DNA from 3 places in the Kitasatospora acidiphila genome. Region 3 is predicted to be linked to each of the others. Evidence: predicted binding sites of a transcription regulator. Region 3 holds the regulator's gene; each other region holds the start of a gene.
What was found. Region 3 encodes HrcA, which represses chaperone genes, less so after heat shock. Its sites were predicted from a motif close to TTNGCACTCNGNNNNNCNGAGTGCNAA; they were not measured.

Region 1 (9,679 bases), 2.2 Mb from region 3:
CGACCGCCTCGGCCAGGCCGCCGTGCTGGTGCCGGTGGTGCTGGTGCACGCCGTCTCGGTCGGTGCGCTGATCGCCCTGGCGCTGGGGCACGCGCCGGTCTGGACGCTCTTCCTGGCCGCCGCGCCGGCCGGCGCCTCGGTGCCGCAGATCGGCGCGATGGTCCGGGCCCGCTGGGTGACCAAACTGGCCGACCGTCCGGCCCACCTGACCACCGCCTTCGCCTTCGAGTCGGTGACCGACGAGTTCACCTTCGTGGTCGGCCCGGTGCTGGCCGGCGCCATCGCCACCACCGTCGCCCCGGCCGCCGCGCTGGTCACGGAGGCCGCGCTGACCGTGCTCGGCGGGCTGCTGTTCGCCGGCCAGCGGGCCACCGCGCCGGCCCGGCACCTGCCCGAGCCCGGGGCGAAGCGGGCCTCCGCGCTGGCCTCGCCGGGCGTACGGCTGCTGGTCGGCGCCTTCCTGGGCGTCGGCTCGGTCTTCGGCGCGATGCAGGTCTCGGTCACCGCGTTCGCCGAGCACGCCGGGCAGGGCGACCTCAGCGGCGTCGTCTACGGCGTCTTCGCCGGCGGCTCGATGCTGGCCGGGGTGCTCTACGGCCTGATCGCCTGGCGGCGCTCCCCGCAGCAGCGGATGCTGGCCAGCTACGGCCTGCTGGTGCTGGGCTGCTCAACGCTCTGGGCGATGCCCGACCTGACCGCGCTGGCGATCGCCGGGCTGGTCTGCGGCCTGGCGATCGCGCCGACCCTGATCACCGGCTACACCCTGGTGGAGGCGCTGGTCGCCGACGGCGCCAAGACGGAGGCGTTCACCTGGCTGACCGGGGCGATCGGCCTGGGCCTGGCGGTCGGCTCCACGGTGGCCGGCCAGCTGATCGACATGAGCGGGCCGTCGCTGGGCTTCCTGGTCCCGGTGGCCGGGGCCGGCGCCGGGCTGGTGGCGCTGGTCACGTTGCGGCGACTCCTGGCGGGTCCGGGCGCGGCGAGCCGTACCGTTGCCAGGGGTGGGGACGCGGCTCCCGCGGTGGCGGAGCCGGCGGCCGGGTGACCGCGCTCGAACGCACGTGGCAGGCCGCGCCGGGCCGGCCACACTGGACTGATCCTGCGGAATGCCGCATCATGGACCGTCGTTAGCACTCATCAGGCGAGAGTGCCAGGAGGAAGACACAGTGCCCACGTACCAGTACCAGTGCACCGAGTGCGGCAACGGCCTTGAGGTGGTGCAGAAGTTCACCGACGAGGCTCTGACCGTCTGCCCGAACTGCCAGGGCCGCCTGCGCAAGGTCTTCTCGGCGGTGGGCGTGGTCTTCAAGGGCTCGGGCTTCTACCGGACGGACAGCCGGTCCTCGTCGAGCAGCTCGGTGTCGTCGGGCTCGTCCGCGAACGGCTCGTCGGCGTCGAACGGCTCCTCGGGCTCGTCGAGCTCGTCCTCGTCCGCGTCCTCGTCGAGCTCCAGCAGCTCGTCGTCGACGTCGACCTCTTCGACCTCCTCCGCCGCGAGCTGACGCCGCTGCTTCCGAAGGCCTCCCGGGACTGCCCGGGAGGCCTTCGTCATGCTCTGGGTGGGCCTGGGTTGTGCTCTGGGTGAGCCCTGGTGGTGTCGTGGTCGTCCACAGAGCCGGGGTTATCCACAGGTTTCCGGGTGGCGCTACCGGCTGACTCCGGGCACGGCGACTCTGGTCCCATGACTGGATCGACCACCCCCCGCCACCGCCGCACCCACCGGCCGCCCGCGCCCGAGCCCGCCCCGCTGCCGCCTCGCCGCCCGGTGCCCGACTTCCGCCCGATCCGCCGAGGCGGCGGCGGGCGCCACCGCCTCCGCCAGGCGGCCTGCTACCGCCCCGGCGCGATGCTCACCGGCCTGGTCGTCTGCACGACGGCCGCCCTGGCCACCGGCTCCCTGCCCCTGAGCGCGCTGGCACCCCGCCAGCTGCAGTACTTCTCGGTCCGCACCGACTGCCCCGCGCGGCCCCCGTGACCCTGCGCCGTGCGGCGCCCTCAGCCGCCGTGGTGCGGCGGGCGCTGGCTCTGGTACCAGTCCAGGCCCCGCGCGCCGGAGGACTCGCCCCAGGCCGCGTCGGTGTCATCACTGGTCTGCCGGTCGAACGGGTCCGCAAAGACGATCTTCGCCGCAGCGGGCTTGGGCTTCTCGGCCGCGGCCTGCTGGTTGTCGTCGGCCGACTGGTCGGGGCTGGTGGGCTGCTCGGTCACCCCTCCAGGGTAGGGCGGCGGCCATGATGCCCCGAACCCCAGATAGGCGCCCACCTTCGACCGATCGAATGATTTCCACACCACACGCCGTCAGCGCACCGCGCCGCAGCCCCGCCTCCGGAATCCGCGCACCTACCGTGATGCGCCGTGAGCACCCTGCCAAACAGGGCTTCCGACTCCAGAAACGGCTGGGCGAATGAGATCAAAGATCCGTGGTCGGCTTAAGGCCTGGGCCACCGTCGGCGTCACGCTCGCGGTCGTGGCCGGTACAGCTGCCGCCGCACCTGAGATGGACTCTCAGCGCGACCTCGGGCCCGACATCACGGCGATCATGAACAAGCCCGCGTACGAGCACGCGCAGTGGGGTCTGCTGGAGATCGACCCCGAGAGCGGGCGGGTCATCCACTCCAGGTACCCCGACCAGTTCTTCATGCCGGGTTCGACCATCAAGCTGATCACCATCTCCAGTGCCTGGCACGCCCTCGGCCCGGACCACCGCTTCACCACGCCGGTCAACGAGCTCGGACACCGCAATGGATCGACCCTCACCGGGAACCTGGCGCTCGTCGCCCAGGGCGACCTCACCATGGGCGGCCGGACCAAGCCGGACGGCTCCGTCGACTTCACCCCCATCGACCACACCTACGCCAACGACATCCCGGGCGCCACCCTCACGCCGGAGGACCCGCTCGCCGGCCTGGACGAGATCGCCCACCAGGTCCGCGACTCGGGCATCACCACGGTCGACGGCGATGTCGTCATCGACCCGCGGCTGTTCACGCCCCCGGCGCTCAACCCCCAGCCGACACCCCTCATCATCAACGACAACGTCATCGACCTGCTCACCACGCCGGCCTCCCCCGGGCAGCCCGCCCAGCTGAGCTGGCGCCCGCAGGTCGCGCCGTACCAGGTCACCTCCAACGTCCGGACGGTGGAGGCCGGTGGCACCACCGACATCCAGGTCACCGCGTCCCCCGACGGCACGCGGATCACGCTCTCCGGCACGATCGCCGCCGACGCCAAGCCCACCCTGAAGATCTCCCAGATCCAGGACCCCAACGCATTCGGGCGCACAGCCCTGATCGAGGCCCTGGGCCGCGCCGGCGTCACCGTCACCGCCCCGCCGACCGGGCCCAACCCGGACGGCACGCTGCCCGCCTCGTACACCGGCACTCCCCAGGCGGCCGCCTTCGTCTCGCCGCCGTACCACGAGTACGCCAAGTTGATCCTGAACGTCAGCCACAACCTCGGCGCCAACCTGGCCCTGTGCAACATGGCCGTGAGCCGCGGCAGCAAGAACTGCTTCGACGGATTCCCGGTCATCCACGACTTCCTCACCCAGACGGCAAACGTCGACCCGACCCAGTTCCAGATGGCGGACGGACGCGGCGATGTTCCGGTCGACCGTGTCACACCCACCGGGCTCAACCAGCTGCTCGCGTACTGGCTGCGCACTCCCGACGCGGACGCGTTCCGCACCTCACTGCCGATCCTCGGTGTGTCCGGCACGGGAGCCCTCTTCTGCACCACCAACTGCCCGGCCAAGGGCAAGGTCTTCGCCAAGCCCGGCACCATCATCGGCTTCGACCAGCTCAACCAGCAGTTCGCCATCAACGCGCAGACGTACGCGGGCTACCTCGAGGCGGACGACGGCCACCTCTACACCTTCTTCGTCGGCGTCAACGGCGCGGCGGCACCGAACATCCAGGGGTTCTTCGACGTCAACGACGACGTTGACGAGATCGCCGTCATCCTCCAGCAGGAGGCATGCGCAGAACGCGGCGCCGGCCGCCCGCGCCACAAGGCCATCACGTCCGCCCGAAGATCCCTCCCCCGGATCGTTCGTCCCTAGCGCGATCACTACGTGCGAGGCTCCCGGGCGGTCGAACGAGATGTCTCATGTCTCAACCAACCAGCCCGGGAGCCTCGTTGGTCCCTCTCCTACCGCGCTGGAGCTGCCGAACGCGCTCGTGGAGCAGGTCACCTTCGAGTAGCTTCTTGACCCTCACACTGTGTCAGGCGCTGAACTCGGAGCCACCATGTTCACCATCGGAGACTTCGCCCGGCACGGCCGCGTCTCGGTCCGGATGCTGCGTCACTATGACGCGATCGGCCTGCTGCGCCCTGCCCATGTCGACCCTGCCACCGGCTATCGCCACTACACCGCCGCCCAACTCGCCCGGCTCAACCGCGTCATCGCGCTCAAGGACCTCGGCTTCACGCTCCAGCAGGTGCAGGACATCGTCGAGGACAAGGTCGCCACGGACGAGATGCGTGGCATGCTGCGGCTGCGGCGGGCCGAGTTGGAGACCGCCATGGCCGCGGCGGCCATGCGGCTGGTGCAGGTCGAGGCGAGGCTCCGAGCGATCGAGAGCGAGGGGCGCATGCCCACGAATGACGTCATCATCAAGAGCCTCCCGGCCGTGCGGCTGGCGGAGCTCACCGCGACGGCCGCGAGCTTCGAGCCCGGCGACATCAGCCCCGTCATCGGGCCTCTCTACGAGGAGCTGTTCCAGCTACTGGCGGCAGCCGGGATCACTCCCACGGGCCCCGGCATCGCCTACTACGAGGACGCCCCGGAGGGTGACGGGCGGATCAGCGTCCACGCCGCCGTCCAGGTCTCCGCCGCCCTCCAGGACGGCGCCTTCCAGGTGCTCGACCTGCCGTCCGTCGACCAAGCGGCGACCATCGTGCATCGCGGCCCGATGGACACCGTGCTGCCCACGGCCCAGACCCTGGCCCACTGGATCGACGGCAACGGCTACCAGTCGGCCGGATACCCCCGGGAGATCTACCTGGAGTGCCCGGAGAACCGCGACGACTGGGTGACGGAACTCCAGGCACCGGTGGCCCGGGCCTGACCGTGATCGCGGCCGGGTGGCCGGGGACCGCTGAGGCCCCGGCCATCCGGCGGTGCGCTGTTCAAGGTGGCTCAGGTAGCGGTGCCCGACGCCCGCGTAGGCGACCAACTCGTGTGGCACGCCCGCCTCGTGCAGGGCGTCGCGGATCTCCTGTCGCACCTCCGGCGGGATGAGGTGGTCGTCCTCGCCGACCAGGAACAGCACTCGTGCGGTGATGCCGGAGGTGCGGGACAGGGTGGGTTCCGGCCTGCTGAGCGGGACTTCGGTCGTCGTCAGCCAGCCTCCGTAGAACACCACGACGGCGTCGAGGAATACCGGAAGGACCATGACCCCGCTCGAACAACTCATCGCCCGGTGCCCGCCTCCGCCTGCCGGGGTGCCTGCCACCGGGCGCCCCGCGCACCCCGCGCGAGCGATGCCGCCCAACCACCAGGCGCTGACCGCCCGTTACGGCGCCGGCGTCTTCGACGAGTTCATCGTCCTCTACGCCCCGAACTGGTCCCCCGAGTACCTGGACCTCGGCCACCGCGCCGCAGAGTCGGCGGCTGGCCTGGCCGGTAGCGAACTCCCCGGGCTGCGAGAACTGTTGACCGCCTACGGCAGCCGACCCGAGGAGCTGATCCACTGGGCGCACACCCACAACGCGGACCGCTTCTTCTGGATCCCCACGGGCACCCCGGACCAGTGGCCGACCGTGCTGGTCGCGGCCGGCCAGCTCGACCAGGAGCTGCTGCCGGGCGACTCGACCAGCATCCTGCTCGGCCTGCTCACCGGCTCGATCCGCTCCCGCATCCTGCCCGACGACCTTCCCAGCGACGAGCCGCAGTTCGAGCCGCTGCCCTGACACCATTCAAGCGATACCGGAAGCGTGCGAGGCCAAAACGCGAAGAAGCCCCCACCGGTCACCCGGTGGGGGCTTCTTCTGAAGAATTGTTCGGCGGCGTCCTACTCTCCCACAGGGTCCCCCTGCAGTACCATCGGCGCTGTAAGGCTTAGCTTCCGGGTTCGGAATGTAACCGGGCGTTTCCCTCACGCTATGACCACCGAAACACTATGAAACTATCGGCCGCACCACCGCCTCAAATGCGGTGGGGTCGTTGTTTCAGAACAACACAGTGGACGCGAGCAACTGAGGACAAGCCCTCGGCCTATTAGTACCGGTCAGCTCCACCCCTCACGGGGCTTCCACATCCGGCCTATCAACCCAGTCGTCTACTGGGAGCCTTACCCTCTCAAGGAGGTGGGAGTGCTCATCTCGAAGCAGGCTTCCCGCTTAGATGCTTTCAGCGGTTATCCCTCCCGAACGTAGCCAACCAGCCATGCCCTTGGCAGAACAACTGGCACACCAGAGGTTCGTCCGTCCCGGTCCTCTCGTACTAGGGACAGCCCTTCTCAACACTCCTACGCGCACAGCGGATAGGGACCGAACTGTCTCACGACGTTCTAAACCCAGCTCGCGTACCGCTTTAATGGGCGAACAGCCCAACCCTTGGGACCTACTCCAGCCCCAGGATGCGACGAGCCGACATCGAGGTGCCAAACCATCCCGTCGATATGGACTCTTGGGGAAGATCAGCCTGTTATCCCGGGGTACCTTTTATCCGTTGAGCGACGGCGCTTCCACAAGCCACCGCCGGATCACTAGTCCCTGCTTTCGCACCTGCTCGACCCGTCGGTCTCACAGTCAAGCTCCCTTGTGCACTTACACTCAACACCTGATTGCCAACCAGGCTGAGGGAACCTTTGGGCGCCTCCGTTACCCTTTAGGAGGCAACCGCCCCAGTTAAACTACCCACCAGACACTGTCCCTGATCCGGATCACGGACCCAGGTTAGACATCCAGCACGACCAGAGTGGTATTTCAACGGCGACTCCACAACAACTGGCGTTGCTGCTTCACAGTCTCCCACCTATCCTACACAAGCCGAACCGAACACCAATATCAAGCTATAGTAAAGGTCCCGGGGTCTTTCCGTCCTGCTGCGCGAAACGAGCATCTTTACTCGTAATGCAATTTCACCGGGCCTATGGTTGAGACAGTCGAGAAGTCGTTACGCCATTCGTGCAGGTCGGAACTTACCCGACAAGGAATTTCGCTACCTTAGGATGGTTATAGTTACCACCGCCGTTTACTGGCGCTTAAGTTCTCAGCTTCGCCCCGACGAATCAGAGCTAACCGGTCCCCTTAACGTTCCAGCACCGGGCAGGCGTCAGTCCGTATACATCGCCTTACGGCTTCGCACGGACCTGTGTTTTTAGTAAACAGTCGCTTCTCGCTGGTCTCTGCGGCCACCCCCAGCTCAGGCAGCAAGTGCCATCACCAGGAGGGGCCCCCCTTCTCCCGAAGTTACGGGGGCATTTTGCCGAGTTCCTTAACCATAGTTCACCCGAACGCCTCGGTATTCTCTACCTGACCACCTGAGTCGGTTTGGGGTACGGGCCGCCATGAAACTCGCTAGAGGCTTTTCTCGACAGCATAGGATCATCCACTTCACCACAATCGGCTCGGCATCAGGTCTCAGACTATATGTGAGGCGGATTTGCCTACCCCACGTCCTACACCCTTACCCCGGGACAACCACCGCCCGGGCTGGACTACCTTCCTGCGTCACCCCATCGCTCAGCTACTACCCTGTTGGACCGGCGGCTCCACCACTCCCCTTTGTCCGAAGACTCCGGGGCGGCTTCACGGCCTTAGCATTCAGAGGTTCGCCGTTGGCGCTTCAAAGCGGGTACGGGAATATCAACCCGTTGTCCATCGACTACGCCTGTCGGCCTCGCCTTAGGTCCCGACTTACCCTGGGCAGATCAGCTTGACCCAGGAACCCTTGGTCAATCGGCGCAAGAGTTTCCCACTCTTGTATCGCTACTCATGCCTGCATTCTCACTCGTATACCGTCCACGACTCGATTCCTCGGCCGCTTCACCCGGCACACGACGCTCCCCTACCCATCCACAGCGCCGTTGGGCGTATTCTGTGAATGACACGACTTCGGTGGTGTACTTGAGCCCCGCTACATTGTCGGCGCGGAATCACTTGACCAGTGAGCTATTACGCACTCTTTCAAGGGTGGCTGCTTCTAAGCCAACCTCCTGGTTGTCTCTGCGACTCCACATCCTTTCCCACTTAGCACACGCTTAGGGACCTTAGTCGGTGTTCTGGGCTGTTTCCCTCTCGACCATGGAGCTTATCCCCCACAGTCTCACTGCCGCGCTCTCACTTACCGGCATTCGGAGTTTGGCTAAGGTCAGTAACCCGGTGAGGCCCATCGCCTATCCAGTGCTCTACCTCCGGCAAGAAACACGCGACGCTGCACCTAAATGCATTTCGGGGAGAACCAGCTATCACGGAGTTTGATTGGCCTTTCACCCCTAACCACAGGTCATCCCCCAGGTTTTCAACCCTGGTGGGTTCGGTCCTCCACACGGTCTTACCCGCGCTTCAACCTGCCCATGGCTAGATCACTCCGCTTCGGGTCTTGGGCATGCAACTCAAACGCCCTATTCGGACTCGCTTTCGCTACGGCTACCCCACACGGGTTAACCTCGCTACACACCGCAAACTCGCAGGCTCATTCTTCAAAAGGCACGCAGTCACGGCTGGCCGGCAAGCCGACCAACGACGCTCCCACGGCTTGTAGGCACACGGTTTCAGGTACTATTTCACTCCGCTCCCGCGGTACTTTTCACCATTCCCTCACGGTACTATCCGCTATCGGTCACCAGGGAATATTTAGGCTTAGCGGGTGGTCCCGCCAGATTCACACGGGATTTCTCGGGCCCCGTGCTACTTGGGTGTTCTTCAAGCGAGCCGTACAGATTTCGTCTACGGGGGTCTTACCCTCTACGCCGGACCTTTCGCATGTCCTTCGACTACCCATACGGTTTCTGACTCGCCGACCGGCCGGCAGACCGATCAAGAAAAATCCCACGACCCCTCAAGCGCAACCCCTGCCGGGTCTCACACGCTCAAGGTTTAGCCTCATCCGGTTTCGCTCGCCACTACTCCCGGAATCACGGTTGTTTTCTCTTCCTGCGGGTACTGAGATGTTTCACTTCCCCGCGTTCCCTCCACATACCCTATGTGTTCAGGTATGGGTGACAGCCCATGACGGCTGCCGGGTTTCCCCATTCGGACACCCCCGGATCAAAGCTCGGTTGACAGCTCCCCGGGGCCTATCGCGGCCTCCCACGTCCTTCATCGGTTCCTGGTGCCAAGGCATCCACCGTGCGCCCTTAAAAACTTGGCCACAGATGCTCGCGTCCACTGTGCAGTTCTCAAACAACGACCAGACACCCACACTCAACACCCGCAACGGGGCATCTCGCATGAGACCGGCTCACCGAGGTTCCAGCCTTACGGCCGTTCCCTCAGGACCCAACAACGTGCCCGACACACCCGATCACTTGAACCCGTTCCACGCCGAAGCAGTACTAGGAGACAACCAACCCTGTGTGCCGAATAGTCAACGTTCCACCCATGAGCAACCGTGCGAGACATTCGCTCGCATCCGGCTATGTGCTCCTTAGAAAGGAGGTGATCCAGCCGCACCTTCCGGTACGGCTACCTTGTTACGACTTCGTCCCAATCGCTGGTCCCACCTTCGACG
Region 2 (9,679 bases), 2.0 Mb from region 3:
GCGCCGTCCTCTACGCCGGTGACGACTTGGGCGACCTGGCCGCCTTCGACGCGGTCGACCGGCTGCGGGCCGACGGACTGCCCGGGCTGCTGGTGGCCAGCGGCCCGGTGACCGGCGAGCCGCCGGTGCGCGAGGTGGCCGAGCGGGCCGACCTGGTGGTGCCGGGGCCCGGCGGGGTGGTGGAGCTGCTGGAGCAGTTGGGCGAGGAGCTCGCGACGGCGCGCTGAGCCGCCGCCGAGCCGCTCAGGAGGCGGTCAGCGCGGCCAGCTGGTCGAGGAACCACTGCTGCGGCGAGAGCGCGGTGGCCGCCGCCGCCAGCCGCTTGGTGCGCTCGGTGCGCTCGGCGGCGGGCATGGTCAGGCCCCGGTGCAGCGCCTCGGCGGTCCCGACCACGTCGTAGGGGTTGATCCCGATCGCGTCCTCGGCCAGCTCCGCCCAGGCGCCCGCCTCCCGGGAGAGCACCAGCGCGCAGCCCGCCTCGGAGACCACCGGCACCTCCTTGGCGACCAGGTTCATGCCGTCCCGGATCGGGTTGACCAGCGCCACGTCGGCCAGCCTGTAGGCGGCCAGCGAGCGGGCGAAGTCGTCCTCGACCTGGAGTATCAGCGGCTGCCAGGTGGCGGTGCCGAACTCGGCGTTGATCTCCTCGCTGATCCGCCGCACCGCTGCCGTGTAGTCGCGGTACTCGGCCAGGTCCTGCCGGGACGGGTAGGCGAAGGCGATGTGCACCAGCCGGTCGTGCCACTCGGGGCGGGTGCGCAGCAGGTGCAGGTAGGCCTGCAGGCCGCGCACGATGTTCTTGCTCAGCTCGGTGCGGTCCACCCGGACGATGGTTCGCCGCTCGCCCACCGCGGCCTTCAGCGCGGCCAGCCGCTCGTCGACGTCGGCCCGGTGCGCCCGCTCGCGCAGGAACTCCGCGTCGGCGCCCAGCGGGTGCACGCCCAGCGCCGTGGTGCGGCCCTGGAAGGTCACGGTCAGCGCCGCCCGGTCCACGGTGGCGCCCAGCACCCGCTCGCAGCAGTCGGCGAACGCCTCGGCCCAGCGCCGGGTGTGGAAGCCGGCCCGGTCCGCGCCCAGCACCCCGGTCAGCACGGCGGCGGCCGGCTCGTCGGGCAGCAGCCGGAAGTAGTCGACCGGCGCCCAGGGGGTGTGCAGGAAGTAGCCGATCCGCAGGTCGGGGCGGCGCTCCCGGAGCAGGGCCGGCACCAGGGTCAGGTGGTAGTCCTGGACCAGCACCGCCGCGCCCGGCGCGGCCTCGGCGGCCAGCGCCGCGGCGAAGGCCTCGTTGTACTCCCGGAACCCGGCCCAGCGCTCGGCCGCGGCCTGGTCGAAGGCCGGCGCGGTGGGGGTGTTGTAGAGCTGGTGGTGCAGGAACCACAGGGTGGAGTTGGCCACCCCGTTGTACGCCTGGTCGAAGACCACCGGATCGATGTCCAGCATCCGGACGGCCTGTCCGCCGACGTCGAACCCGGCCAGGTCCAGGCGGCCCTGCGGGGACTGCCGGGCGGCGGCCCGGTCAGCCTCGCCGAGCGCCGCGCAGACCCAGACCGCGTGCGGGTCGTCGATCGCGGACAGCCCGGACACCAGGCCGCCGCCACCGCGGCGCGGTGTCAGGCTGCCGTCCGGGGCGTGGCGGAAGGCGACCGGGCCGCGGTTGGAAGCGACCAGGACGCGTGCGGTCGTTTGCTCGGCCATACCGGCAACCTTGCCGGGGGCGCCGGGTGGCAAACCAGGGCCTTGGTCACATCCGCTGGTTCCGGTACTCCGGCAGCTCGATCATCGGCGGCCGCTCCAGGGCCGTCACCGGGTGGTCGTGCGCCGTGAAGTCCCGGGTCAGCGGGTCCCGGGAGAACTGGGTGAGCACCGGGCGGGCCAGGTCGTCGGCGGCCTTGAGCCGGTTGGTGCGGTCCAGCCGCTCCAGCGCGGTGCGGTAGATGGTGGCGGCCATCCGGCCCAGTGCCTGGCTGTCCTGGTGGCGGTGGTGGCGCACTCCGACGTCCACCTGGGCCAGCGCGTCCAGCCCGACCAGCTCCAGGGCGTCGACCAGCAGGCCCAGCTCCACCCCGTAGCCGGTCGGGAAGTGCAGCCGGTCCAGCAGCGAGCGGCGGGCCGCGTACTCGCCGCCGAGCGGCTGCACGAAGCCGGCCAGCTGCGGCCAGTGCAGGTTGAGCAGGGGTCTGGCGACCAGCTCGGTCACCCGGCCGCCGCCGGCCGGCACCACCGCGCCCTCGGCCTCCAGCGGGCGGTCGTACATCGCCTTGACCAGCTGGATGTCCGGGTCGGTGAGCAGCGGGCCGACGATCCCGGAGACGAACGCCGGGTCGAACTCGCGCAGGTCGGCATCGATGAAGCAGACGATCGCCCCGCTGGTCACCAGCAGCGAGCGCCACAGCACCTCGCCCTTGCCGGGCACGGCCGGCAGCCGGGGCAGGATCGCGTCCCGGCGCACCACCCGGGCACCGGCGGCCGCGGCCACCTCGGCGGTCCGGTCCACCGAGCCGGAGTCCACCACCACCAGCTCGTCCACCAGCGGGATCCGCTCCATCAGCTCACGGCGGATCACCTCGACGATCTCGCCGACCGTGGACTCCTCGTCGAGCGCCGGCAGCACCACGCTGACCGTGCCGGCCGCCCCGGCCGCCTCCTTCGCGGCCAGTAACCGCGGCACCGGCCGGTCGGCCGCGGTCCAGGACCTGCGGCGCAACCAGCGGGCCGCCTCCGGGAGTAGCGCGGGGCTCTGCTCGGCTGGCAAATCTCGCTCCTTGTACGCGTGGGAATGGTCCGGGGCGTCTCGCGTGGCGGACGGCCCCTTTCCGCTGTGGTGCCTTCGGATACAGTCTTCGTACTGCGGTCAGACCTTCGCACACCGGGGTGGACCGCCGGGAAAACGTCGGCTCTCGCATCCGTGCGCTGCGCCGATGACAACTTCACAGAGCTCATCCAGAGGGACTGAGGGAACGGCCCGTTGACGTCCCGGCAACCTTCTCGACCGGCCTTTAGCAGGCCCCGGCGAGACAGGTGCCAATTCCGGCCCGGGCGCGACCGCGTCCCGGGGAAGATGAGGAGAGAGGCCTCGCCGCCCATGGCTACCGCTACCCCTGCCGCAACGTCCACCGTTGATCTCGGCCCCGCCGCCGCCCTGTCCTGTCGGGAGTGCGGCACCCGGTTCCCGCTCGGTCCCAGCTTCGCCTGCCTGGAGTGTTTCGGCCCGCTGGAGATCGCCTACGACTACAGCGACCACGGCGCCGCCGAGTTGCGGGCCCGGATCGAGGCCGGCCCGGCCTCCATCTGGCGCTACGCCCCGCTGCTGCCGGTCCCGGCCGACGTGGCGACCAAGCCCAACCTGAACCCCGGCTGGACCCCGCTGGTCGAGGCCGACCGGCTCGGCAAGGAGCTCGGCTTCACCGCCCGGCTGCACGTCAAGGACGACTCCGGCAACCCCACCCACTCGTTCAAGGACCGGGTGGTGGCCTGCGCCATCGAGGCGGCCCGGGCCTTCGACTTCACCACCCTTTCCTGCTCCTCCACCGGCAACCTGGCCGGCGCGGTGGGCGCCGCGGCGGCCCGGGCCGGCCTGCGCTCCTGCGTCTTCATCCCGCACGACCTGGAGCACGCCAAGATCGTCATGGCCGCGGTCTACGGCGGCGACCTGGTCGGCATCGAGGGCAACTACGACGACGTGAACCGGTTCTGCTCCGAGCTGATCGGCGATCCGGCCGGTGAGGGCTGGGGCTTCGTCAACGTCAACCTGCGGCCGTACTACGGCGAGGGCTCCAAGACGCTGGCCTTCGAGATCTGCGAGCAGCTCGGCTGGCGGCTGCCGGAGCAGATCGTGATCCCGATCGCCTCCGGCTCCCAACTCACCAAGATCGACAAGGGGTTGCGGGAGCTGATCGAGCTCGGACTGGTCGAGGACCGGCCGTACCGGATCTTCGGTGCCCAGGCGACCGGCTGCTCCCCGGTGGCCGAGGCGTTCAAGGCGGGGCGCGACGTGATCCGCCCGGTCAAGCCGGACACCATCGCCAAGTCGCTGGCGATCGGCAACCCGGCGGACGGCCCGTACGTGCTGGACATCGCCCGGCGCACCGGCGGCGCGGTGGAGGACGTCACCGACGCCGAGGTGGTCGAGGCGATCCGGCTGCTGGCCCGCACCGAGGGCATCTTCGCCGAGACCGCCGGCGGCGTGACCATCGGCGTGCTCAAGAAGTTGGTCGAGAGCGGACAGCTGGACCCGGACAAGGAGACCGTGGCGATCAACACCGGCGACGGCCTCAAGACGCTGGACGCGGCGGCAGGGGCCGGCCTGACCGCGGTGATCCGGCCGAGCCTGGAGTCGTTCCGGGCCGCCGGCCTGGTCTGAGTCCGCCCGCATCCCCCACCCGGAACCGCCCGAACGCCATGAGCGCCTTGAGCAAGGAGTACCTCCGATGAGCGCCACCGTCCGCATTCCCACCATCCTGCGCACCTACACCGACGGCCGGTCCGAAGTGCCCGCCGAGGGCGCCACCCTGGCCGAGGTGATCGCCGACCTGGACCGCAACCACACCGGCATCGGTGCCCGACTCCTGGACGACACCGGCAAGTTGCGCCGGTTCGTCAACGTGTACGTGAACGACGACGACGTGCGGTTCGCCGAGGGCCTGGCGACCGAGATCCCCGGCGGCGCCGGCATCTCGATCATCCCGGCTGTGGCGGGCGGCTGCTGACGGCCCATCAGGGCCCCGTGGGGCGTCGTGCGGTCATGGCGGGCCGCGCGGCGCCCCGTGCCGTGTCCGGGGGTGGTCCGCGGCGCTCCTCGGCAGGGCATAGGCTGTCGGTGCCGGCAGCGGTTCGGACGTCTTGGTCGCCGAGACGCAACTGCCGAGGTACCACTGGAATCGTGCTCGGGACGCGTCAGAAATTCTCGGGCAATTCGTGGTTTAAGTCCGCTATGTCCCAGGCGAATTGCCGACTCTGTCGCATTCCTCCCCAGCTGTCCCCCGGCGGGGCCGTCGAATTGGCGTCCAGTGACCCTGTTGCTCAGGGCGCTGCTCCGGATACATTCAGCCGCGGTCGACGCATTTGCCTGCCTCGGGGCGCCAACTGGCGCCCTGGCGTGGGTTGCTGCGGCATGCAGGGCCACGCCCCGGGGGACACCTTCGGCATGGTCCGCCAGACCCGGGTCCGCGACCGGCGGACCCGTGAAGGGCCAGCACAGCACTAGGGGAGTTCGGAATGGCTCAGGGCACCGTCAAGTGGTTCAACGCGGAGAAGGGCTACGGCTTCATCGCGGTCGACGGTGGTGCGGACGTGTTCGTCCACTACAGCGCGATCCAGATGGACGGCTACCGCACCCTCGAGGAGGGCCAGCGGGTCGAGTTCGAGATCTCCCAGGGGCAGAAGGGCCCGCAGGCGGACATGGTCCGCGCCGCGGTCTGACCTTTCCGATCCTCGGGGGCCTCGGCTCCGACCGAGCTGGTGGACCAAAGCGGCCGAGCCCGCGCCCGACTTCCCATCCGGGAGTCGGGCGCGGGCTCGGCCGCTTGTCGTCGCCGCGCGGTTCATCCCGGCGCGTCGTTCACCTTGAAGGAGCTTGCACTCGCCACACCGGAGTGCTAATCATTGGCGTTAGCACTCACAGCTTGAGAGTGACAAACGGACCGGGTCGGTGAGGCTCGGAGTGCGGCAGGGGACAGGACCCCCGCGCTCCAGGCCGTCCGTCGCGGGCACCTCTGGTCCGAGCAGTCGACCGTGTCCTGGAGGACCACTTCCAATGGCCAAGATCATCGCGTTTGACGAGGAAGCTCGCCGCGGCCTTGAGCGCGGCATGAACCAGCTTGCCGACGCCGTCAAGGTGACGCTGGGCCCCAAGGGCCGCAACGTCGTCCTTGAGAAGAAGTGGGGCGCCCCCACGATCACCAACGACGGTGTCTCCATCGCCAAGGAGATCGAGCTCGAGGACCCCTACGAGAAGATCGGCGCGGAGCTCGTCAAGGAGGTCGCCAAGAAGACCGACGACGTCGCGGGTGACGGCACCACCACCGCCACCGTGCTGGCCCAGGCCCTGGTGCGCGAGGGTCTGCGCAACGTCGCCGCCGGCGCCAACCCGATGGCCCTGAAGCGCGGCATCGAGAAGGCCGTCGCCGCCGTCTCCGACCAGCTGCTGGCCCAGGCCCGCAACGTGGAGACCAAGGAGCAGATCGCCGCGACCGCCTCGATCTCCGCCGCCGACACCCAGATCGGCGAGCTGATCGCCGAGGCCATGGACAAGGTCGGCAAGGAAGGCGTCATCACCGTCGAGGAGAGCAACACCTTCGGTCTGGAGCTGGAGCTCACCGAGGGCATGCGCTTCGACAAGGGCTACATCTCGGCCTACTTCGCCACCGACCTGGAGCGGATGGAGGCGTCGTTCGACGACCCGTACATCCTGATCGCCAACTCCAAGATCGGCTCGGTCAAGGACCTGCTCCCGCTGCTGGAGAAGGTCATGCAGTCCGGCAAGCCGCTGCTGATCATCGCCGAGGACGTCGAGGGCGAGGCCCTGTCGACCCTGGTGGTCAACAAGATCCGCGGCACCTTCAAGTCCGTCGCCGTCAAGGCCCCGGGCTTCGGCGACCGCCGCAAGGCCATGCTGGGCGACATCGCCATCCTCACCGGCGGCACCGTGATCTCCGAGGAGGTCGGCCTCAAGCTGGAGAACGCCGGTCTCGACCTGCTGGGCACCGCCCGCAAGGTGGTCATCACCAAGGACGAGACCACCATCGTCGACGGTGGCGGCGACAGCGACCAGGTCGCCGGCCGGGTCAACCAGATCCGCGCCGAGATCGAGAACAGCGACTCGGACTACGACCGCGAGAAGCTCCAGGAGCGCCTCGCCAAGCTGGCCGGCGGCGTGGCCGTCATCAAGGCCGGCGCGGCCACCGAGGTCGAGCTCAAGGAGCGCAAGCACCGCATCGAGGACGCCGTGCGCAACGCCAAGGCGGCCGTCGAGGAGGGCATCGTCGCCGGCGGTGGCGTGGCCCTGCTGCAGGCCGGTGTCGCGTTCGACAAGCTGGAGCTGGACGGCGACGAGGCCACCGGTGCCAACATCGTGAAGGTCGCGCTGGAGGCCCCGATCAAGCAGATCGCCACCAACGCCGGCCTCGAGGGCGGTGTCGTGGTGGAGAAGGTCCGCAACCTCCCCGCGGGCCACGGCCTGAACGCCGCCACCAACGAGTACGTCGACCTGGTCGCCGAGGGCATCATCGACCCGGCCAAGGTCACCCGCTCGGCGCTGCAGAACGCCGCCTCCATCGCGGCGCTCTTCCTCACCACCGAGGCCGTCATCGCCGACAAGCCGGAGAAGGCCGCTGCCCCGGCCGGCGGCGGCATGCCGGGCGGTGACATGGACTTCTGATCCTCCATCGAGGATCGGTCGTTCTGATCGCTTCGCGAGGGCGGTCTCCCCATCGGGAGGCCGCCCTCGCGGCGTTTCCCGGAGCAGCTCCGAACTTGAAAGAATCGCCGGTATGAGTGATCTCGAAGCCGCCCTGCACACCGCCCGGGCCGCGATCCTGGCCGACCTGTCGGCGCGTGATGCGGCGGACGCCGCCGTGGTGTCGCTGGTGGAGGACGCCGTGACGCACCGGCGCTGGTGGCTGGAGCAGTGGCCGCAGGGGACCGAGTACGTGCTCGGGCTGGTGGCGCAGGACGTGCAGGACGCGCTGCTGGAGCAGTACGGGCGGTGGCCGATCTGCCTGGACTGCCAGGCGGCCGACGGCGATCTGCACGCGCTGAGCGTGGAGCCGGAGTTGGGCCCCGATCCGCACTGGGTGTGCGGCAAGCGGGGCGTGGTGGTGGCCCCGGTCGGATCGCTGGCGGCGTAGCGGCCCGGCCGGCGGCCGGTGTCGCCCGGCTGCTGCAGGGGGCTCGCGGGGTGAGCCGCCGGTGTGGCAGGCTACCGATATGTCTAGACCAATTCTTGAAGTCATCGCGCTGACCGCGTCAGACGCCCAGGCCGCCCAGTCCGGTGGCGCCGACCGCCTCGAACTGGTCACCGACATGGCCGCCGACGGACTCAGCCCGGCGGTGGCCGACTTCGCCGCGATCCGGGCGGCGGTGGACCTCCCGCTGCGGGTGATGCTGCGGATCCGCGACGGCTTCGGCCCCGGCGACCTGGACCAGCTCGGCGAGCGGGCCGCCGCGCTGCGCGCCGAGGGCGCCGAGGAGTTCGTGCTCGGCTTCCTGACCCCCGACGGCGCGGTGGACCTGCCCGCCGTCCGGGCCGTCGCCGCGGCCGTGGCCGGCTGCCGCTGGACCTTCCACCGGGCCATCGACCACAGCGCCGACCGGGCCGCCGTGCGGGCCGCGGTCGCCGAACTGCCCGGCCTGGACACCTTCCTCACCTCGGGCGCCGCCGCCGGGGTGGATGCCGGGCGCCAGGTGCTCTCCGGCGAGCTGGCCAAGGCGGGCGAGCCCGGTTACCGCCAGCGGATCCTGATCGGCGGCGGCCTGCGCGAGGAGCACCTGCCCGGGCTGCTCGCCGAGGGCTTCGACGCCTTCCACGTCGGCGGGGCGGTGCGCACCGACGGCTGGGCCGGCGGCGTCGACCCGGCCAAGGTCGCGCGCTGGCGCGAGCTGATCGACTGAACGCACTCCGCGCGGCTCGACTGAACGCACTCCCGGCGGTGCCGGCTGGTCGACCGAACGCAGTCCTGACGGCGAGTCGACCGACCCGCCGTCAGGACCTGCCGCCGTCTCAGCCCAGCTCGGCCGGCAGCGGCTCGGCGTGCAGCACGGTCAGCCCCGACACCGCACGGGTCAGCGCCACATAGAGCCGGCGCAGCCCGGTGCGCCGGTCCGGCTCGCCGGCCACCACCGCGGCCGGCTCGTCCAGCACCACGTAGTCGTACTCCAGACCCTTCGCCAGCGAGGCCGGCACCAGGGTGAGCCGGGCCTCGGCGGTGGTCTCGGTGCCCGGGGTGAGGAACGGCATCCCGGCCGCGTGCAGCGCCGCCTCCAGGGCCTGCAGCCGGTCGTCCGCCGCGATCAGGCCGGTGGAGCCCTCCCGGCCCAGCGCCTCCCGGCAGGCCGCCAGCACCGCGCCGGTCAGGTCCTCCGCCACCCGGCGGATCGCCAGGGTGTCCTGGCCGGTGCGGATCGAGGTGGCCGGGGCCAGGCCCGGCGCGATCGACGGCAGCAGCCGGGACGCGTAGGAGATCACCTGCTCGGGCACCCGGAAGCCGGTGGTCAGCTCCTCGACATGGGCGCCGTCCTTGCCCAGGTGCCGCAGCGCCTCCGGCCAACTCGCGGTCGCCCACGGGGTGGTGCCCTGCGCCAGGTCGCCGAGCACGGTGGCGGAGCCGGTGGTGCAGCGGCGGCCGACCGCGCGGTACTGCATCGGGGAGAGGTCCTGCGCCTCGTCCAGCACCACATGGCCGAGCGAGGGGGTGCGCTGCACCAGGTCGGTGGCCTCGTCCACCAGCACCGCGTCAGCCGCCGTCCAGGGCGCGGTCTTCACCGACCGGCCCGGCTTGGGCCACAGGATCGCCGCCTGCTCCTCGGGGGTGAGGATCCCCTCGGCGCAGCGCGCCAGGAACTCCGCGTCACCCAGCAGCCGCAGCACCAGCTTGGCCGGGTCCACCGCCGGCCAGCAGGCCTTCACCACCGCCTTGACCTCGCGGGAGCGGGCCACCGCGTCCTGCACCCGGTCGTCGGGGGC
Region 3 (9,679 bases):
GTACCGCGCAGTCCGTCATCGGCTCCGACACGATCGCCGGGCGCCCAGCCTCAGTGGCCCATGTGTTCCTCAGCAGGGTAGAGGCCACTCCCAACGCCGAGGCATACCGCTACCCAGCTCCAGTTGACGATCATGCGGCGGATGGCGCACCGGGCGCCGAGCAGTGGCGCACCCTGAGCTGGAAGCAGACCGCCGAGCGGGTGTTCGACATCGCCGCCGGCCTGCTGGACCTCGGGATCCAGGCCGAGGAGCGGGTGGCGCTGGCCTCCTCCACCCGGATCGAGTGGATCCTCGCCGACATGGGCGCGATGTGCGCCGGGGCCGCCGTCACCACCGTCTACCCGAGCACCAACGCCGACGAGACCGGCTACATCCTGGCAGACTCCGGCAGCCGGCTGCTGTTCGCCGAGAACGGCAAGCAGATGGACAAGGCGCTGGAGGAGCGGGCCAAGCTGCCCGACCTGGCCACCGTGGTCGTCTTCGACCTGCCGGGCGAGCCGCCGGCCGTCGAGGGGCTGACCGTCATCTCGCTGGCCGAGCTGGAGCAGCGCGGCGCGGCCCTGCGCAAGGGCGACCCGGAGGTGGTGCGGCGGGCGGTCGAGGCGATCACGCCGCAGCAGCTCGCCACCCTGGTCTACACCTCGGGCACCACCGGCCGCCCCAAGGGTGTCCGGCTGTCCCACGACACCTGGTCCTACCAGGCCGTCGCCCAGGCCGACAGCGGCCTGCTGCGCTCCGACGACGTGCAGTACATGTGGCTGCCGCTGGCCCACGTGTTCGGCAAGTCGCTGATCTCCGGCCAGGTCCACACCGGCCATGTGATGGCGGTGGACGGCCGGGTGGACCGGATCATCCACAACCTGCCGGCGATCAGGCCGACCACCATGGCCTCGGTGCCGCGGATCTTCGAGAAGGTCTACAACGGCATCGCCGGGCGGGCCCGGGCCGAGGGCGGCGCCAAGTACAAGATCTTCATGTGGGCGGCCAAGACGGCCCGGCAGTACGCCCACGCCGTCCAGGACAGCCGGGTCGCCACCGGCCGGGAGAGCGCGCCGCTCGGCCTGCGGCTCCAGCACGCGCTGGCCGACAAGCTGGTCTACGCCAAGATCCGGGCCGCGTTCGGCGGCCGGCTGCGCGGCTCGGTCTCCGGCAGCGCCGCGCTGGCCCCCGAGATCGCCTACTTCTTCGCCGGCGTCGGGGTGCCGATCCTGGAGGGCTACGGCCTCACCGAGACCAGCGCCGGCATCACGGTCAACCACGAGGAGGACTTCCGGGTCGGCACCGTCGGCGTGCCGCTGCCCGGCAGCGAGGTGCGGATCGCCGAGGACGGCGAGATCCTGCTGCGCGGCCCCGGCGTGATGATCGGCTACCACAACCTGCCCGAGCAGACCGCCGAGGTGCTGGAGGCGGACGGCTGGTTCCACACCGGCGACATCGGCGAGCTGGCCCAGGGCGGCTACCTGCGGATCACCGACCGCAAGAAGGACATGTTCAAGACCTCGGGCGGCAAGTACGTCGCGCCCAGCGAGATCGAGGGCAAGTTCAAGGCGGTCTGCCCGTTCGTCAGCAACATCCTGGTGATCGGCAACGGCCGCAACTTCTGCACCGCGCTGATCACGCTCGACGAGACGGTGATCATGCCCTGGGCCGCCGAGCACGGCATGAAGGGCCGCGGCTACGCCGAGGTGGTCACCTCCGCCGAGGTGCACACCCTGATCGAGGGCTTCGTGAAGCGCCTCAACGGCGACGTGCAGCGCTGGCAGACGCTCAAGAAGTTCACCATCCTGCCGCGCGACCTGGACATCGAGCACGGCGAGCTCACCCCGAGCCTGAAGATCAAGCGCCCGGTGGTCGAGAGGGCCTACGCCGACGCGGTGACCGAGATGTACGCGGGCGCCAACGAGGCCTGAGCCCCCGAGCCGGCCCGGATCCGGTACGGCTGTCGGGGTTCCGACGGCCGTACCGGACAATGGAGGCATGCCCTCCGCACTTCCCGACGGCGAACCCGTGCCGTCCGACGGTTCGTTGCCCGCCCACGCCCTCACCGGCCTGGGAGAGCGGCCGTTCGGCTTCTACCTGCACGTGCCGTACTGCGCCAGCCGCTGCGGCTACTGCGACTTCAACACCTACACCGCCACCGAGCTGCACGCCTCGGGCACGGTCGCCTCGCAGGAGACCTACGCGGCCAACCTGGTCGGCGAGATCCGCCAGGCCCGCACCGTGCTCGGCGAGGTCGAGCTGCCGGTGCAGACCGTCTTCCTGGGCGGCGGCACCCCGACCCTGCTGCCCGCCCGCGACCTGGTCGCCATGCTGGCCGCGATCCGCGAGGAGTTCGGCCTGGCCCCGGGCGCCGAGGTGACCACCGAGGCCAACCCGGAGTCCGTCACCCCGGCCTACCTGGCCGAGCTGCGCGAGGGCGGCTTCAACCGGATCTCCTTCGGCATGCAGAGCGCCCGTCCGCACGTGCTCAAGGTGCTCGACCGCCACCACACCCCGGGCCGCCCCGAGGCCTGTGTCGCCGAGGCCCGCGCGGCCGGCTTCGAGCACGTCAACCTGGACCTGATCTACGGCACCCCGGGGGAGTCCGACGACGACTGGCGGGCCTCCCTCGACGCCGCCATCGGCGCCGGCCCCGACCACGTCTCCGCCTACTCGCTGATCGTCGAGGAGGGCACCCGGCTGGCCGGCCGGATCAAGCGCGGCGAACTGCCGATGGTGGACGACGACGTGCACGCCGACCGCTACCTGATCGCCGAGCAGGCGCTCAGCGCCGCCGGCTACTCCTGGTACGAGGTCTCCAACTGGGCCACCACCGAGGCCGCCCGCTGCCGCCACAACGAGCTCTACTGGACCGGCGCCGACTGGTGGGGCGCCGGCCCCGGCGCGCACAGCCACGTCGGCGGGGTGCGCTGGTGGAACGCCAAGCACCCGGCCGCCTACGCCCAGGCCATCGCCGAGGGCCGCACCCCCGGCCAGGGCCGCGAACTCCTGGCCGCCGAGGACCGCCGCGTGGAGCGGATCCTCCTCGAACTGCGCCTGGTCGACGGCTGCCCGCTCGACCTGCTCACGCCCACGGGCCTGAAGGCCGCCGAACAGGCGCTCGCCGACGGCCTGCTGGACCCGGAGCCGTTCGCTGCGGGCCGGGCGGCGCTGACCCTGCGCGGGCGGCTGCTGGCGGACGCGGTGGTGCGTGACTTGGTGGACTGATAGTCGTTACGGTAGTAGCAGCCGTCCGAAGGAGCGTGCGATGACCGCCGTGGATGACCGCATGACGGGGATCTTCGAGAACCTTGAGGTTCCCGAGGGACTCAAGGCCGAGCTCCTGCGGGGGGAAATCGTGATGATGGCCGGGCCCGACTTGGTCCACAACCTCATCGTGGCCGAGATTCAGCGCCAAGTGCCGTACGCGCGTTGGCGCGCGATCGGGACGCAGGACCTGTCCTTCCCCGGAGATGGAAGCGAGCCGCAGCCGGATCTGGTGGTCTTCGAGCGCGGCGCCGTCGAGGAGCATGGGCGGCTGCTCCCCGCGCCGCTGGTCACCCTGGTCGTGGAGGTGGTTTCCAAGACCAGCGTTCACCGCGACTACCGGGTCAAGCGAGAGCTGTACGCGGAGGGTGGAATCGCCGCCTACCTCATCGTCGACCCGCTCAAGGGGGAGTGCCTCCTGCTCACCGGGCCGACCGGGGCAGCGGCCGGCGGAATCCCCGACTACCTGAACGAGCAGCCCAGCAAGTTCGGCGACCCGCTGGTCGTCGACGTCCTCGACCTGACCCTCGACACCAGCGAGTTCCGGACCTACTCCTGACCCGCCGCAACGAAGTCGATCAGCTCCTCCACCTTGCCCAGCAGCGCTGGCTCTAGGTCCTTGTACGAGCTCACCGAGGCCAGGATCCGCTTCCAGGCCGCCGGGGTGTCCACCGGCCAGCCCAGGCGGCGGCAGATGCCCTGCTTCCACTCCTCCTCGTACGGCACGTCGGGCCAGCCCGGGATGCCCACGCTGGACGGCTTGACGGCCTGCCAGATGTCGATGAACGGGTGGCCGACCACCAGGACGTCGGCACCCGTCACCCGCTGGGCGATCCGGTGCTCCTTGGTACCCGGGAGCAGGTGGTCCACCAGCACCCCCAGGCGGCGGCCGGCGCCGGGGGCGAACTCGGCCACGATGGCGGGCAGGTCGTCGATGCCCTCCAGGTACTCGACGACCACGCCCTCGATCCGCAGGTCATCGCCCCAGACCCGCTCGACCAGTTCGGCGTCGTGCCGGCCCTCCACGTAGATCCGCGACTCCCGCGCGACCCGGGCCCGCGCGCCGGGCACGGCGATCGAGCCGGAGGCGGTCCGGCCCGACCCCTTCGCCGGGGCCGGGCCGGCCGGGCGGACCAGGGTCACCGCCTTGCCGTCCAGCAGGAAGCCGCGCGGGACCATCGGGAAGACCCGGCGCTTGCCGAACCGGTCCTCCAAGGTGACGGTCAGCCCCTCGGCCGTCTTCTCGCAGCGCACCACCGCACCGCAGAAGCCGGTCGCGGCCTCCTCCACCACCAGGTCCCGCTCGGCGGCCACCTCGGGCGCGGGCGCCTGCTTCTTCCAGGGCGGGGTCAGATCAGGTCCGTAGTGCTTGCTGCGCATGCCGGAACTAAACCAGACGGCCCGTCAGCGCGCGGTCACAGCCCCGGCGCGCCCCAGACCGGGAACCAGCGGCTGAGGTCCTGCTCCACCCGCAGGTCGTTGGCCAGCATCCCCTTCATCTGCAGCTCCAGCGGGCTGTTGCGGCGCTCACCGCCGCCGGGCATCGGCGCGAACGGGTAGAAGGTGCCCCGCTTGTAGAGGTAGACCAGGCCCAGCGACTGGCCCTCGTCGTTCCTGAAGGTCACGATCGAGCAGAGGAGTTGCGGCCCGAAGCCGTTGGCCTCCAGCTCGCTGTTGACCGCGTGCAGGTCGTTGACCAGCTCGGGCAGCTCCTCCGGGAGGTGCCGGGCGAGCAGCCAGGAGTAGCCGTACTCGTCCCGGCTGGCCTCCACCGGCACACCGCCGTTGGGCGTGTCGGCGTCCAGCAGGGCCCGCACCTGCGCCTCCACCTCGTGGAAGGCGCCGCCCTCCACGGCGGCGAAGCAGACCGAGCCCAACCCGGTGGGGGTGAACCCGGCGGCGGCCTCCAGGGTGAGTGCCGCGGACGGGATGCCGAAGAGCTGGTCGAGGTCCGGCTTGACCGGCTTGCTGCGGCCCAGCAGGGCGTCCAGGAATCCCACGGATCGTTGCCTTCCGTTCGTGCGGTGGGTTCGTGCGGGGGAGGGGCTCAGCGGCCCAGCTCGCCGGAGATCTTCTCCAGCTGCGCCAGCCGCTGCTCCAGGCTCGGGTGGGTGGACATCAGCTGGCTCGCCACCTCCTTGGCGCTCAGCGCGGGGGCGAAGAAGAAGGCGTTGTACGGCTGGGCCTTGCGCAGGTCCTGGGTCGGGATCGCGCCGATCTGCCCGGTCACCTTGGTCAGCGCCGAGGCCAGCGCGCTGGGCCGGCCGGTGAGCTGGGCGGCGGCCCGGTCGGCGGCCAGCTCCCGGTAGCGGGAGAGCAGCCGGGTGAGCAGGAAGCTGATCGCGTAGACCACCATGCTGACCAGCGAGACGAGCACGATCGCGATGGCGGCGTTGTCATTGTTGTTGTTGTTCCGGTTGCCGCCGCCGCCCCACATGCCGGTGTAGAGCGCGATCCGGGTGATCGCGCCGGCCAGCACGCCGAGGAACCCGGCGATGGTCATCACCGCGACGTCCCGGTGGGCGACGTGCGACAGCTCGTGCGCCAGCACGCCCTCCAGCTCCTCCGGCTCCAGCCGGCGCAGCAGGCCGGTGGTGACGCAGACCACCGCGTTGTTCGGGTTGCGGCCGGTGGCGAAGGCGTTGGGCATGTCGTTGTCGGCCACCGCGACCCGGGGCTTGGGCATGTCGGCCAGCGCGCAGAGCCGGTCAATGGTGCCGTGCAGCTGCGGGTACTGCTCGGGGGTGACCTCGTGGGCGCCCATGGCCCGCTGGGTGATCTTGTCGCTGAACCAGAACTGCGCGATGAACAGGCCGCCGGAGAGCAGCACGATCAGCGGCCACGCGCCCCTCAGCAGCACGATCAGGATGCCGGTGAACCCGACGTACAGCAGCCCGATGAGGAACATCGTGGTGACCATCCGACCGGTCAGACCCCGATCGGGAGCAAAGCGGGTGTGGGTGCCGGACGCCGACATTTCTGCTCCTAGGGTCCATCCGTCTTGACTGATATCGATGCTGCCACTTCGACCGGCGCCCGGCACCCACCTGGCGGGACTTCCACACGTGATCCGTGCTTCATCCCCGCCACGGGGCGTTCCTGCCGTCGGACCCGGGCCTTACACTGGCAGGTACGGTTCTGGCACTCTTCAATGCAGAGTGCCAGCCGACCTACGGAGAGTGCAGGGCCCGGCACCAGGACAACGTGCGAAGAGGGAGGTGCGTGCCATGTTCGACGAACCGGAATCCGATCCGCGCGCAACCGGCGGCGAGCCGGTCGTTGGCAGCTCGTCGTCGTCGACCTCGTCCCGAGCCGCCAGGGCCAAGGCGCCGAACCGGCGTCCGGCCCGCACCCCGGCGACCCGCCCCGCCGCACCCGTCGAGCACCCCGGCACCCTGCCGCTGGACGACCGCAAGCTGGCCGTGCTGCGCGCCATCGTGCAGGACTACGTCGGCACCGAGGAGCCGGTCGGCTCCAAGGCGCTGGTCGAGCGCCACAACCTGGGCGTCTCCCCGGCGACCGTGCGCAACGACATGGCCACGCTGGAGGATGACGGCTACATCCAGCAGCCGCACACCAGCGCCGGCCGGATCCCGACCGACAAGGGCTACCGGCTGTTCGTCGACCGGCTGGCCGAGATCAAGCCGATGAGCGCGCCCGAGCGCCGCGCGATCCGCCACTTCCTGGACGGCGCGGTCGACCTGGACGACGTGGTGGCCCGCACCGTGCGGCTGCTGGCCCAGCTGACCAGGCAGGTCGCGGTGGTGCAGTACCCGTCGCTGATCCGCTCCTCGGTCCGTCACGTCGAGCTGGTGATGCTGGCCCCCACCAAGGTGCTGCTGGTCCTGATCACCAACACCGGCCGGGTCGAGCAGCGTATGGTGGACTGCCCCGCGCCGATCGGCGAGAGCACGCTGGCCGAGCTGCGGGCCCGGTTGAACGCCAGGGCGGGCGGCTGCCGGTTCCCGGAGGTGCCGGCCCTGGTCGAGGACCTGCCGCTGTCCTTCGAGCCGGCCGAGCGCCCGATCGTCTCCACGGTGCTCTCCACCTTCTTCGAGTCCCTGGTCGAACAGAGCGAGGAGCGGATCATGCTGGCCGGCACCGCCAACCTCACCCGGTTCGGCCACGACTTCCCGCTCACCATCCAGCCGGTGCTGGAGGCGTTGGAGGAGCAGGTGGTCCTGCTCCGCCTGCTCGGCGAGACTAATGACGGCGGCATGACCGTCCGGATCGGACGTGAGAACGACTACGAGGGCCTGAATTCCACGTCGGTCGTCTCGGTCGGTTACGGTTCGGGCGATGAGAGCGTGGCCAAACTCGGAGTCATCGGGCCGACCCGGATGGACTACCCCGGCACCATGGGGGCGGTCCGGGCGGTGGCCCGGTACGTGGGGCAGATCCTCGCCGAGTCGTAGCAACAACCCATAGCAGCCCAACCCTTAGCAATACTGTCTAGAGGCGGAACAAGCGGAGTCATTGGTGGCCACGGACTACTACGCGGTACTCGGCGTCCGACGCGACGCGGGGCAGGACGAGATCAAGAAGGCGTTCCGGCGCCTGGCACGTGAACTGCACCCGGACGTCAACCCGGACCCGAAGACGCAGGAGCGGTTCAAGGAGATCAACGCCGCCTACGAGGTGCTCTCCGATCCGCAGAAGCGCCAGGTCTACGACCTCGGCGGCGACCCGCTGTCGCCCAACGGCGGCGGCGCGGGCGGCTTCGGCGCCGGTGCGGCGGGCTTCGGCTTCTCCGACATCATGGACGCCTTCTTCGGCGCGGCGGCCGGCCAGCGCGGGCCCCGCTCGCGCACCCGGCGCGGCCAGGACGCGATGATCCGCCTGGAGATCACCCTGGAGGAGGCCGCCTTCGGCACCACCAAGGAACTCCAGGTCGACACCGCCGTCACCTGCACCACCTGCAGCGGCGAGGGCGCGGCCCCCGGCACCACCGCGCAGACCTGTGACATGTGCCGCGGCAAGGGCGAGGTCTCCCAGGTCACCCGGTCCTTCCTGGGCCAGGTCATGACCTCCCGCCCGTGCCCGCAGTGCCAGGGCTTCGGCACCGTGGTGCCGACCCCGTGCCCCGAGTGCGCCGGCGACGGCCGGGTCCGGGCCCGCCGCACCCTCACCGTCAAGATCCCGCCGGTGTCGACAACGGCACCCGGATCCAGCTGGCCGGCGAGGGCGAGGTCGGCCCCGGCGGCGGCCCGGCCGGCGACCTCTACGTGGAGATCGCCGAGACCAGCCACCCCACCTTCCAGCGCCGCGGCGACGATCTGCACTGCACCGTCACCATCCCGATGACGGCGGCGGCGCTCGGCACCCAGGTGCCGCTGCAGACCCTGGACGGTCTGGAGGAGGTCGACATCCGGCCCGGCACCCAGTCCGGCCAGTCGATCCCGCTGCACGGCCGCGGTGTCACCCACCTGCGCGGGGGCGGCCGAGGCGACCTGATAGTGCATGTCGAGGTGCAGACGCCCACCAAGCTCGACCCCGAGCAGGAGGAGCTGCTGCGCCGGCTCTCGGCGCTGCGTGGCGAGGAGCGGCCGTCCGGCCAGTTCGCGCCCGGCCAGCAGGGGCTGTTCTCGCGCCTGAAGGACGCCTTCAACGGCCGCTGAGCCGTCGTTACCCAGCACGTACCGCCGCAGCCCCGGGTCGTTCGACCCGGGGCTGCGCCCACCCCAGAAGGCTCCGCTGATGACCGCACCCGTCTTCATCGTCGACACCGCCCGACTGACCGCCGCCGCGCCCGGCGCCGTGGTCCGGCTGGACGGCGCCGAGGGGCGGCACGCCGTCGCCGTGAAGCGGCTGGAGGCGGGTGAGGCGGTCACCCTGACCGACGGCCTGGGCCTGGGCGCCTTCGGCACCGTCGCCGCGGTGCACGGCAAGGACGCGCTGGACGTCACCGTGGCCGAGCTGCGCGCCGAGCCCGAGCCGAGCCCCCGGATCACCGTGGTGCAGGCGCTCCCCAAGGGCGACCGCGGCGAGCTCGCGGTGGAGACCATGACCGAGGTCGGGGTGGACGCGGTGATCCCCTGGTCGGCGTCCCGCTGCATCACCCAGTGGAAGGGCGATCGCGGCGCCAAGGCGCTGGCCAAGTGGCGGGCCACCGCCCGGGAGGCCGGAAAGCAGTCCCGCCGGCTGCGCTTCCCCGAGGTGGGCGAGCCGATGACGACCCGTCAACTGGCGCCGCTGCTGGCCCGGGCGGCGTTCGCGGCGGTGCTGCACGAGGAGGGCGCAGAGCCGCTGGCCGCCGCCGAGCTGCCGACCGCCGGGGAGATCGTGCTGGTGGTCGGCCCGGAGGGCGGGGTGAGCCCGGAGGAGCTCGCCGCCTTCGCCGAGGCCGGAGCCAAGCCGTACCGGCTGGGCCCCTCGGTGCTGCGCACCTCCACCGCCGGAGTGGCCGCCGGGGCGCTGCTGCTCGGGCGGACCG

Region 1: a site for HrcA is predicted at 1,128-1,154, ahead of E6W39_RS17755 (FmdB family zinc ribbon protein). Genes of this name have one in related genera too.
Region 2: a site for HrcA is predicted at 5,572-5,598, ahead of groL (chaperonin GroEL). Genes of this name have one in related genera too.

What each region holds. Positions count from the first base shown of each region.
Region 1 is NZ_VIGB01000003.1:3,809,429-3,819,107, forward strand. Features, by position in the region: gene E6W39_RS17750 (MFS transporter) at 1-1,045, shown strand, start outside; gene E6W39_RS17755 (FmdB family zinc ribbon protein) at 1,167-1,502, shown strand; gene E6W39_RS17760 (hypothetical protein) at 1,682-1,975, shown strand; gene E6W39_RS17765 (hypothetical protein) at 1,996-2,208, opposite strand; gene dacB (D-alanyl-D-alanine carboxypeptidase/D-alanyl-D-alanine endopeptidase) at 2,498-4,060, shown strand; gene E6W39_RS17775 (MerR family transcriptional regulator) at 4,248-5,069, shown strand; partial or broken gene E6W39_RS17780 (dienelactone hydrolase family protein) at 5,148-5,417, opposite strand; gene E6W39_RS17785 (hypothetical protein) at 5,446-5,913, shown strand; rRNA gene rrf (5S ribosomal RNA) at 6,002-6,117, opposite strand; rRNA gene E6W39_RS17795 (23S ribosomal RNA) at 6,201-9,319, opposite strand; rRNA gene E6W39_RS17800 (16S ribosomal RNA) at 9,600-9,679, opposite strand, start outside.
Region 2 is NZ_VIGB01000003.1:3,988,095-3,997,773, reverse strand. Features, by position in the region: gene otsB (trehalose-phosphatase) at 1-227, shown strand, start outside; gene E6W39_RS18665 (alpha,alpha-trehalose-phosphate synthase (UDP-forming)) at 244-1,695, opposite strand; gene E6W39_RS18660 (glucosyl-3-phosphoglycerate synthase) at 1,742-2,752, opposite strand; SAM riboswitch class I at 2,934-3,065, shown strand; gene thrC (threonine synthase) at 3,083-4,360, shown strand; gene E6W39_RS18650 (MoaD/ThiS family protein) at 4,428-4,706, shown strand; gene E6W39_RS18645 (cold-shock protein) at 5,215-5,418, shown strand; gene groL (chaperonin GroEL) at 5,753-7,375, shown strand; gene E6W39_RS18635 (hypothetical protein) at 7,488-7,844, shown strand; gene E6W39_RS18630 (copper homeostasis protein CutC) at 7,924-8,607, shown strand; gene E6W39_RS18625 (HelD family protein) at 8,717-9,679, opposite strand, start outside.
Region 3 is NZ_VIGB01000003.1:6,022,104-6,031,782, forward strand. Features, by position in the region: gene E6W39_RS28480 (AMP-dependent synthetase/ligase) at 1-1,910, shown strand, start outside; gene hemW (radical SAM family heme chaperone HemW) at 1,978-3,207, shown strand; gene E6W39_RS28490 (Uma2 family endonuclease) at 3,248-3,805, shown strand; gene E6W39_RS28495 (DUF3097 domain-containing protein) at 3,796-4,626, opposite strand; gene pspAB (PspA-associated protein PspAB) at 4,662-5,246, opposite strand; gene htpX (zinc metalloprotease HtpX) at 5,294-6,223, opposite strand; gene hrcA (heat-inducible transcriptional repressor HrcA) at 6,474-7,661, shown strand; partial or broken gene dnaJ (molecular chaperone DnaJ) at 7,726-8,864, shown strand; gene E6W39_RS28520 (16S rRNA (uracil(1498)-N(3))-methyltransferase) at 8,944-9,679, shown strand, end outside.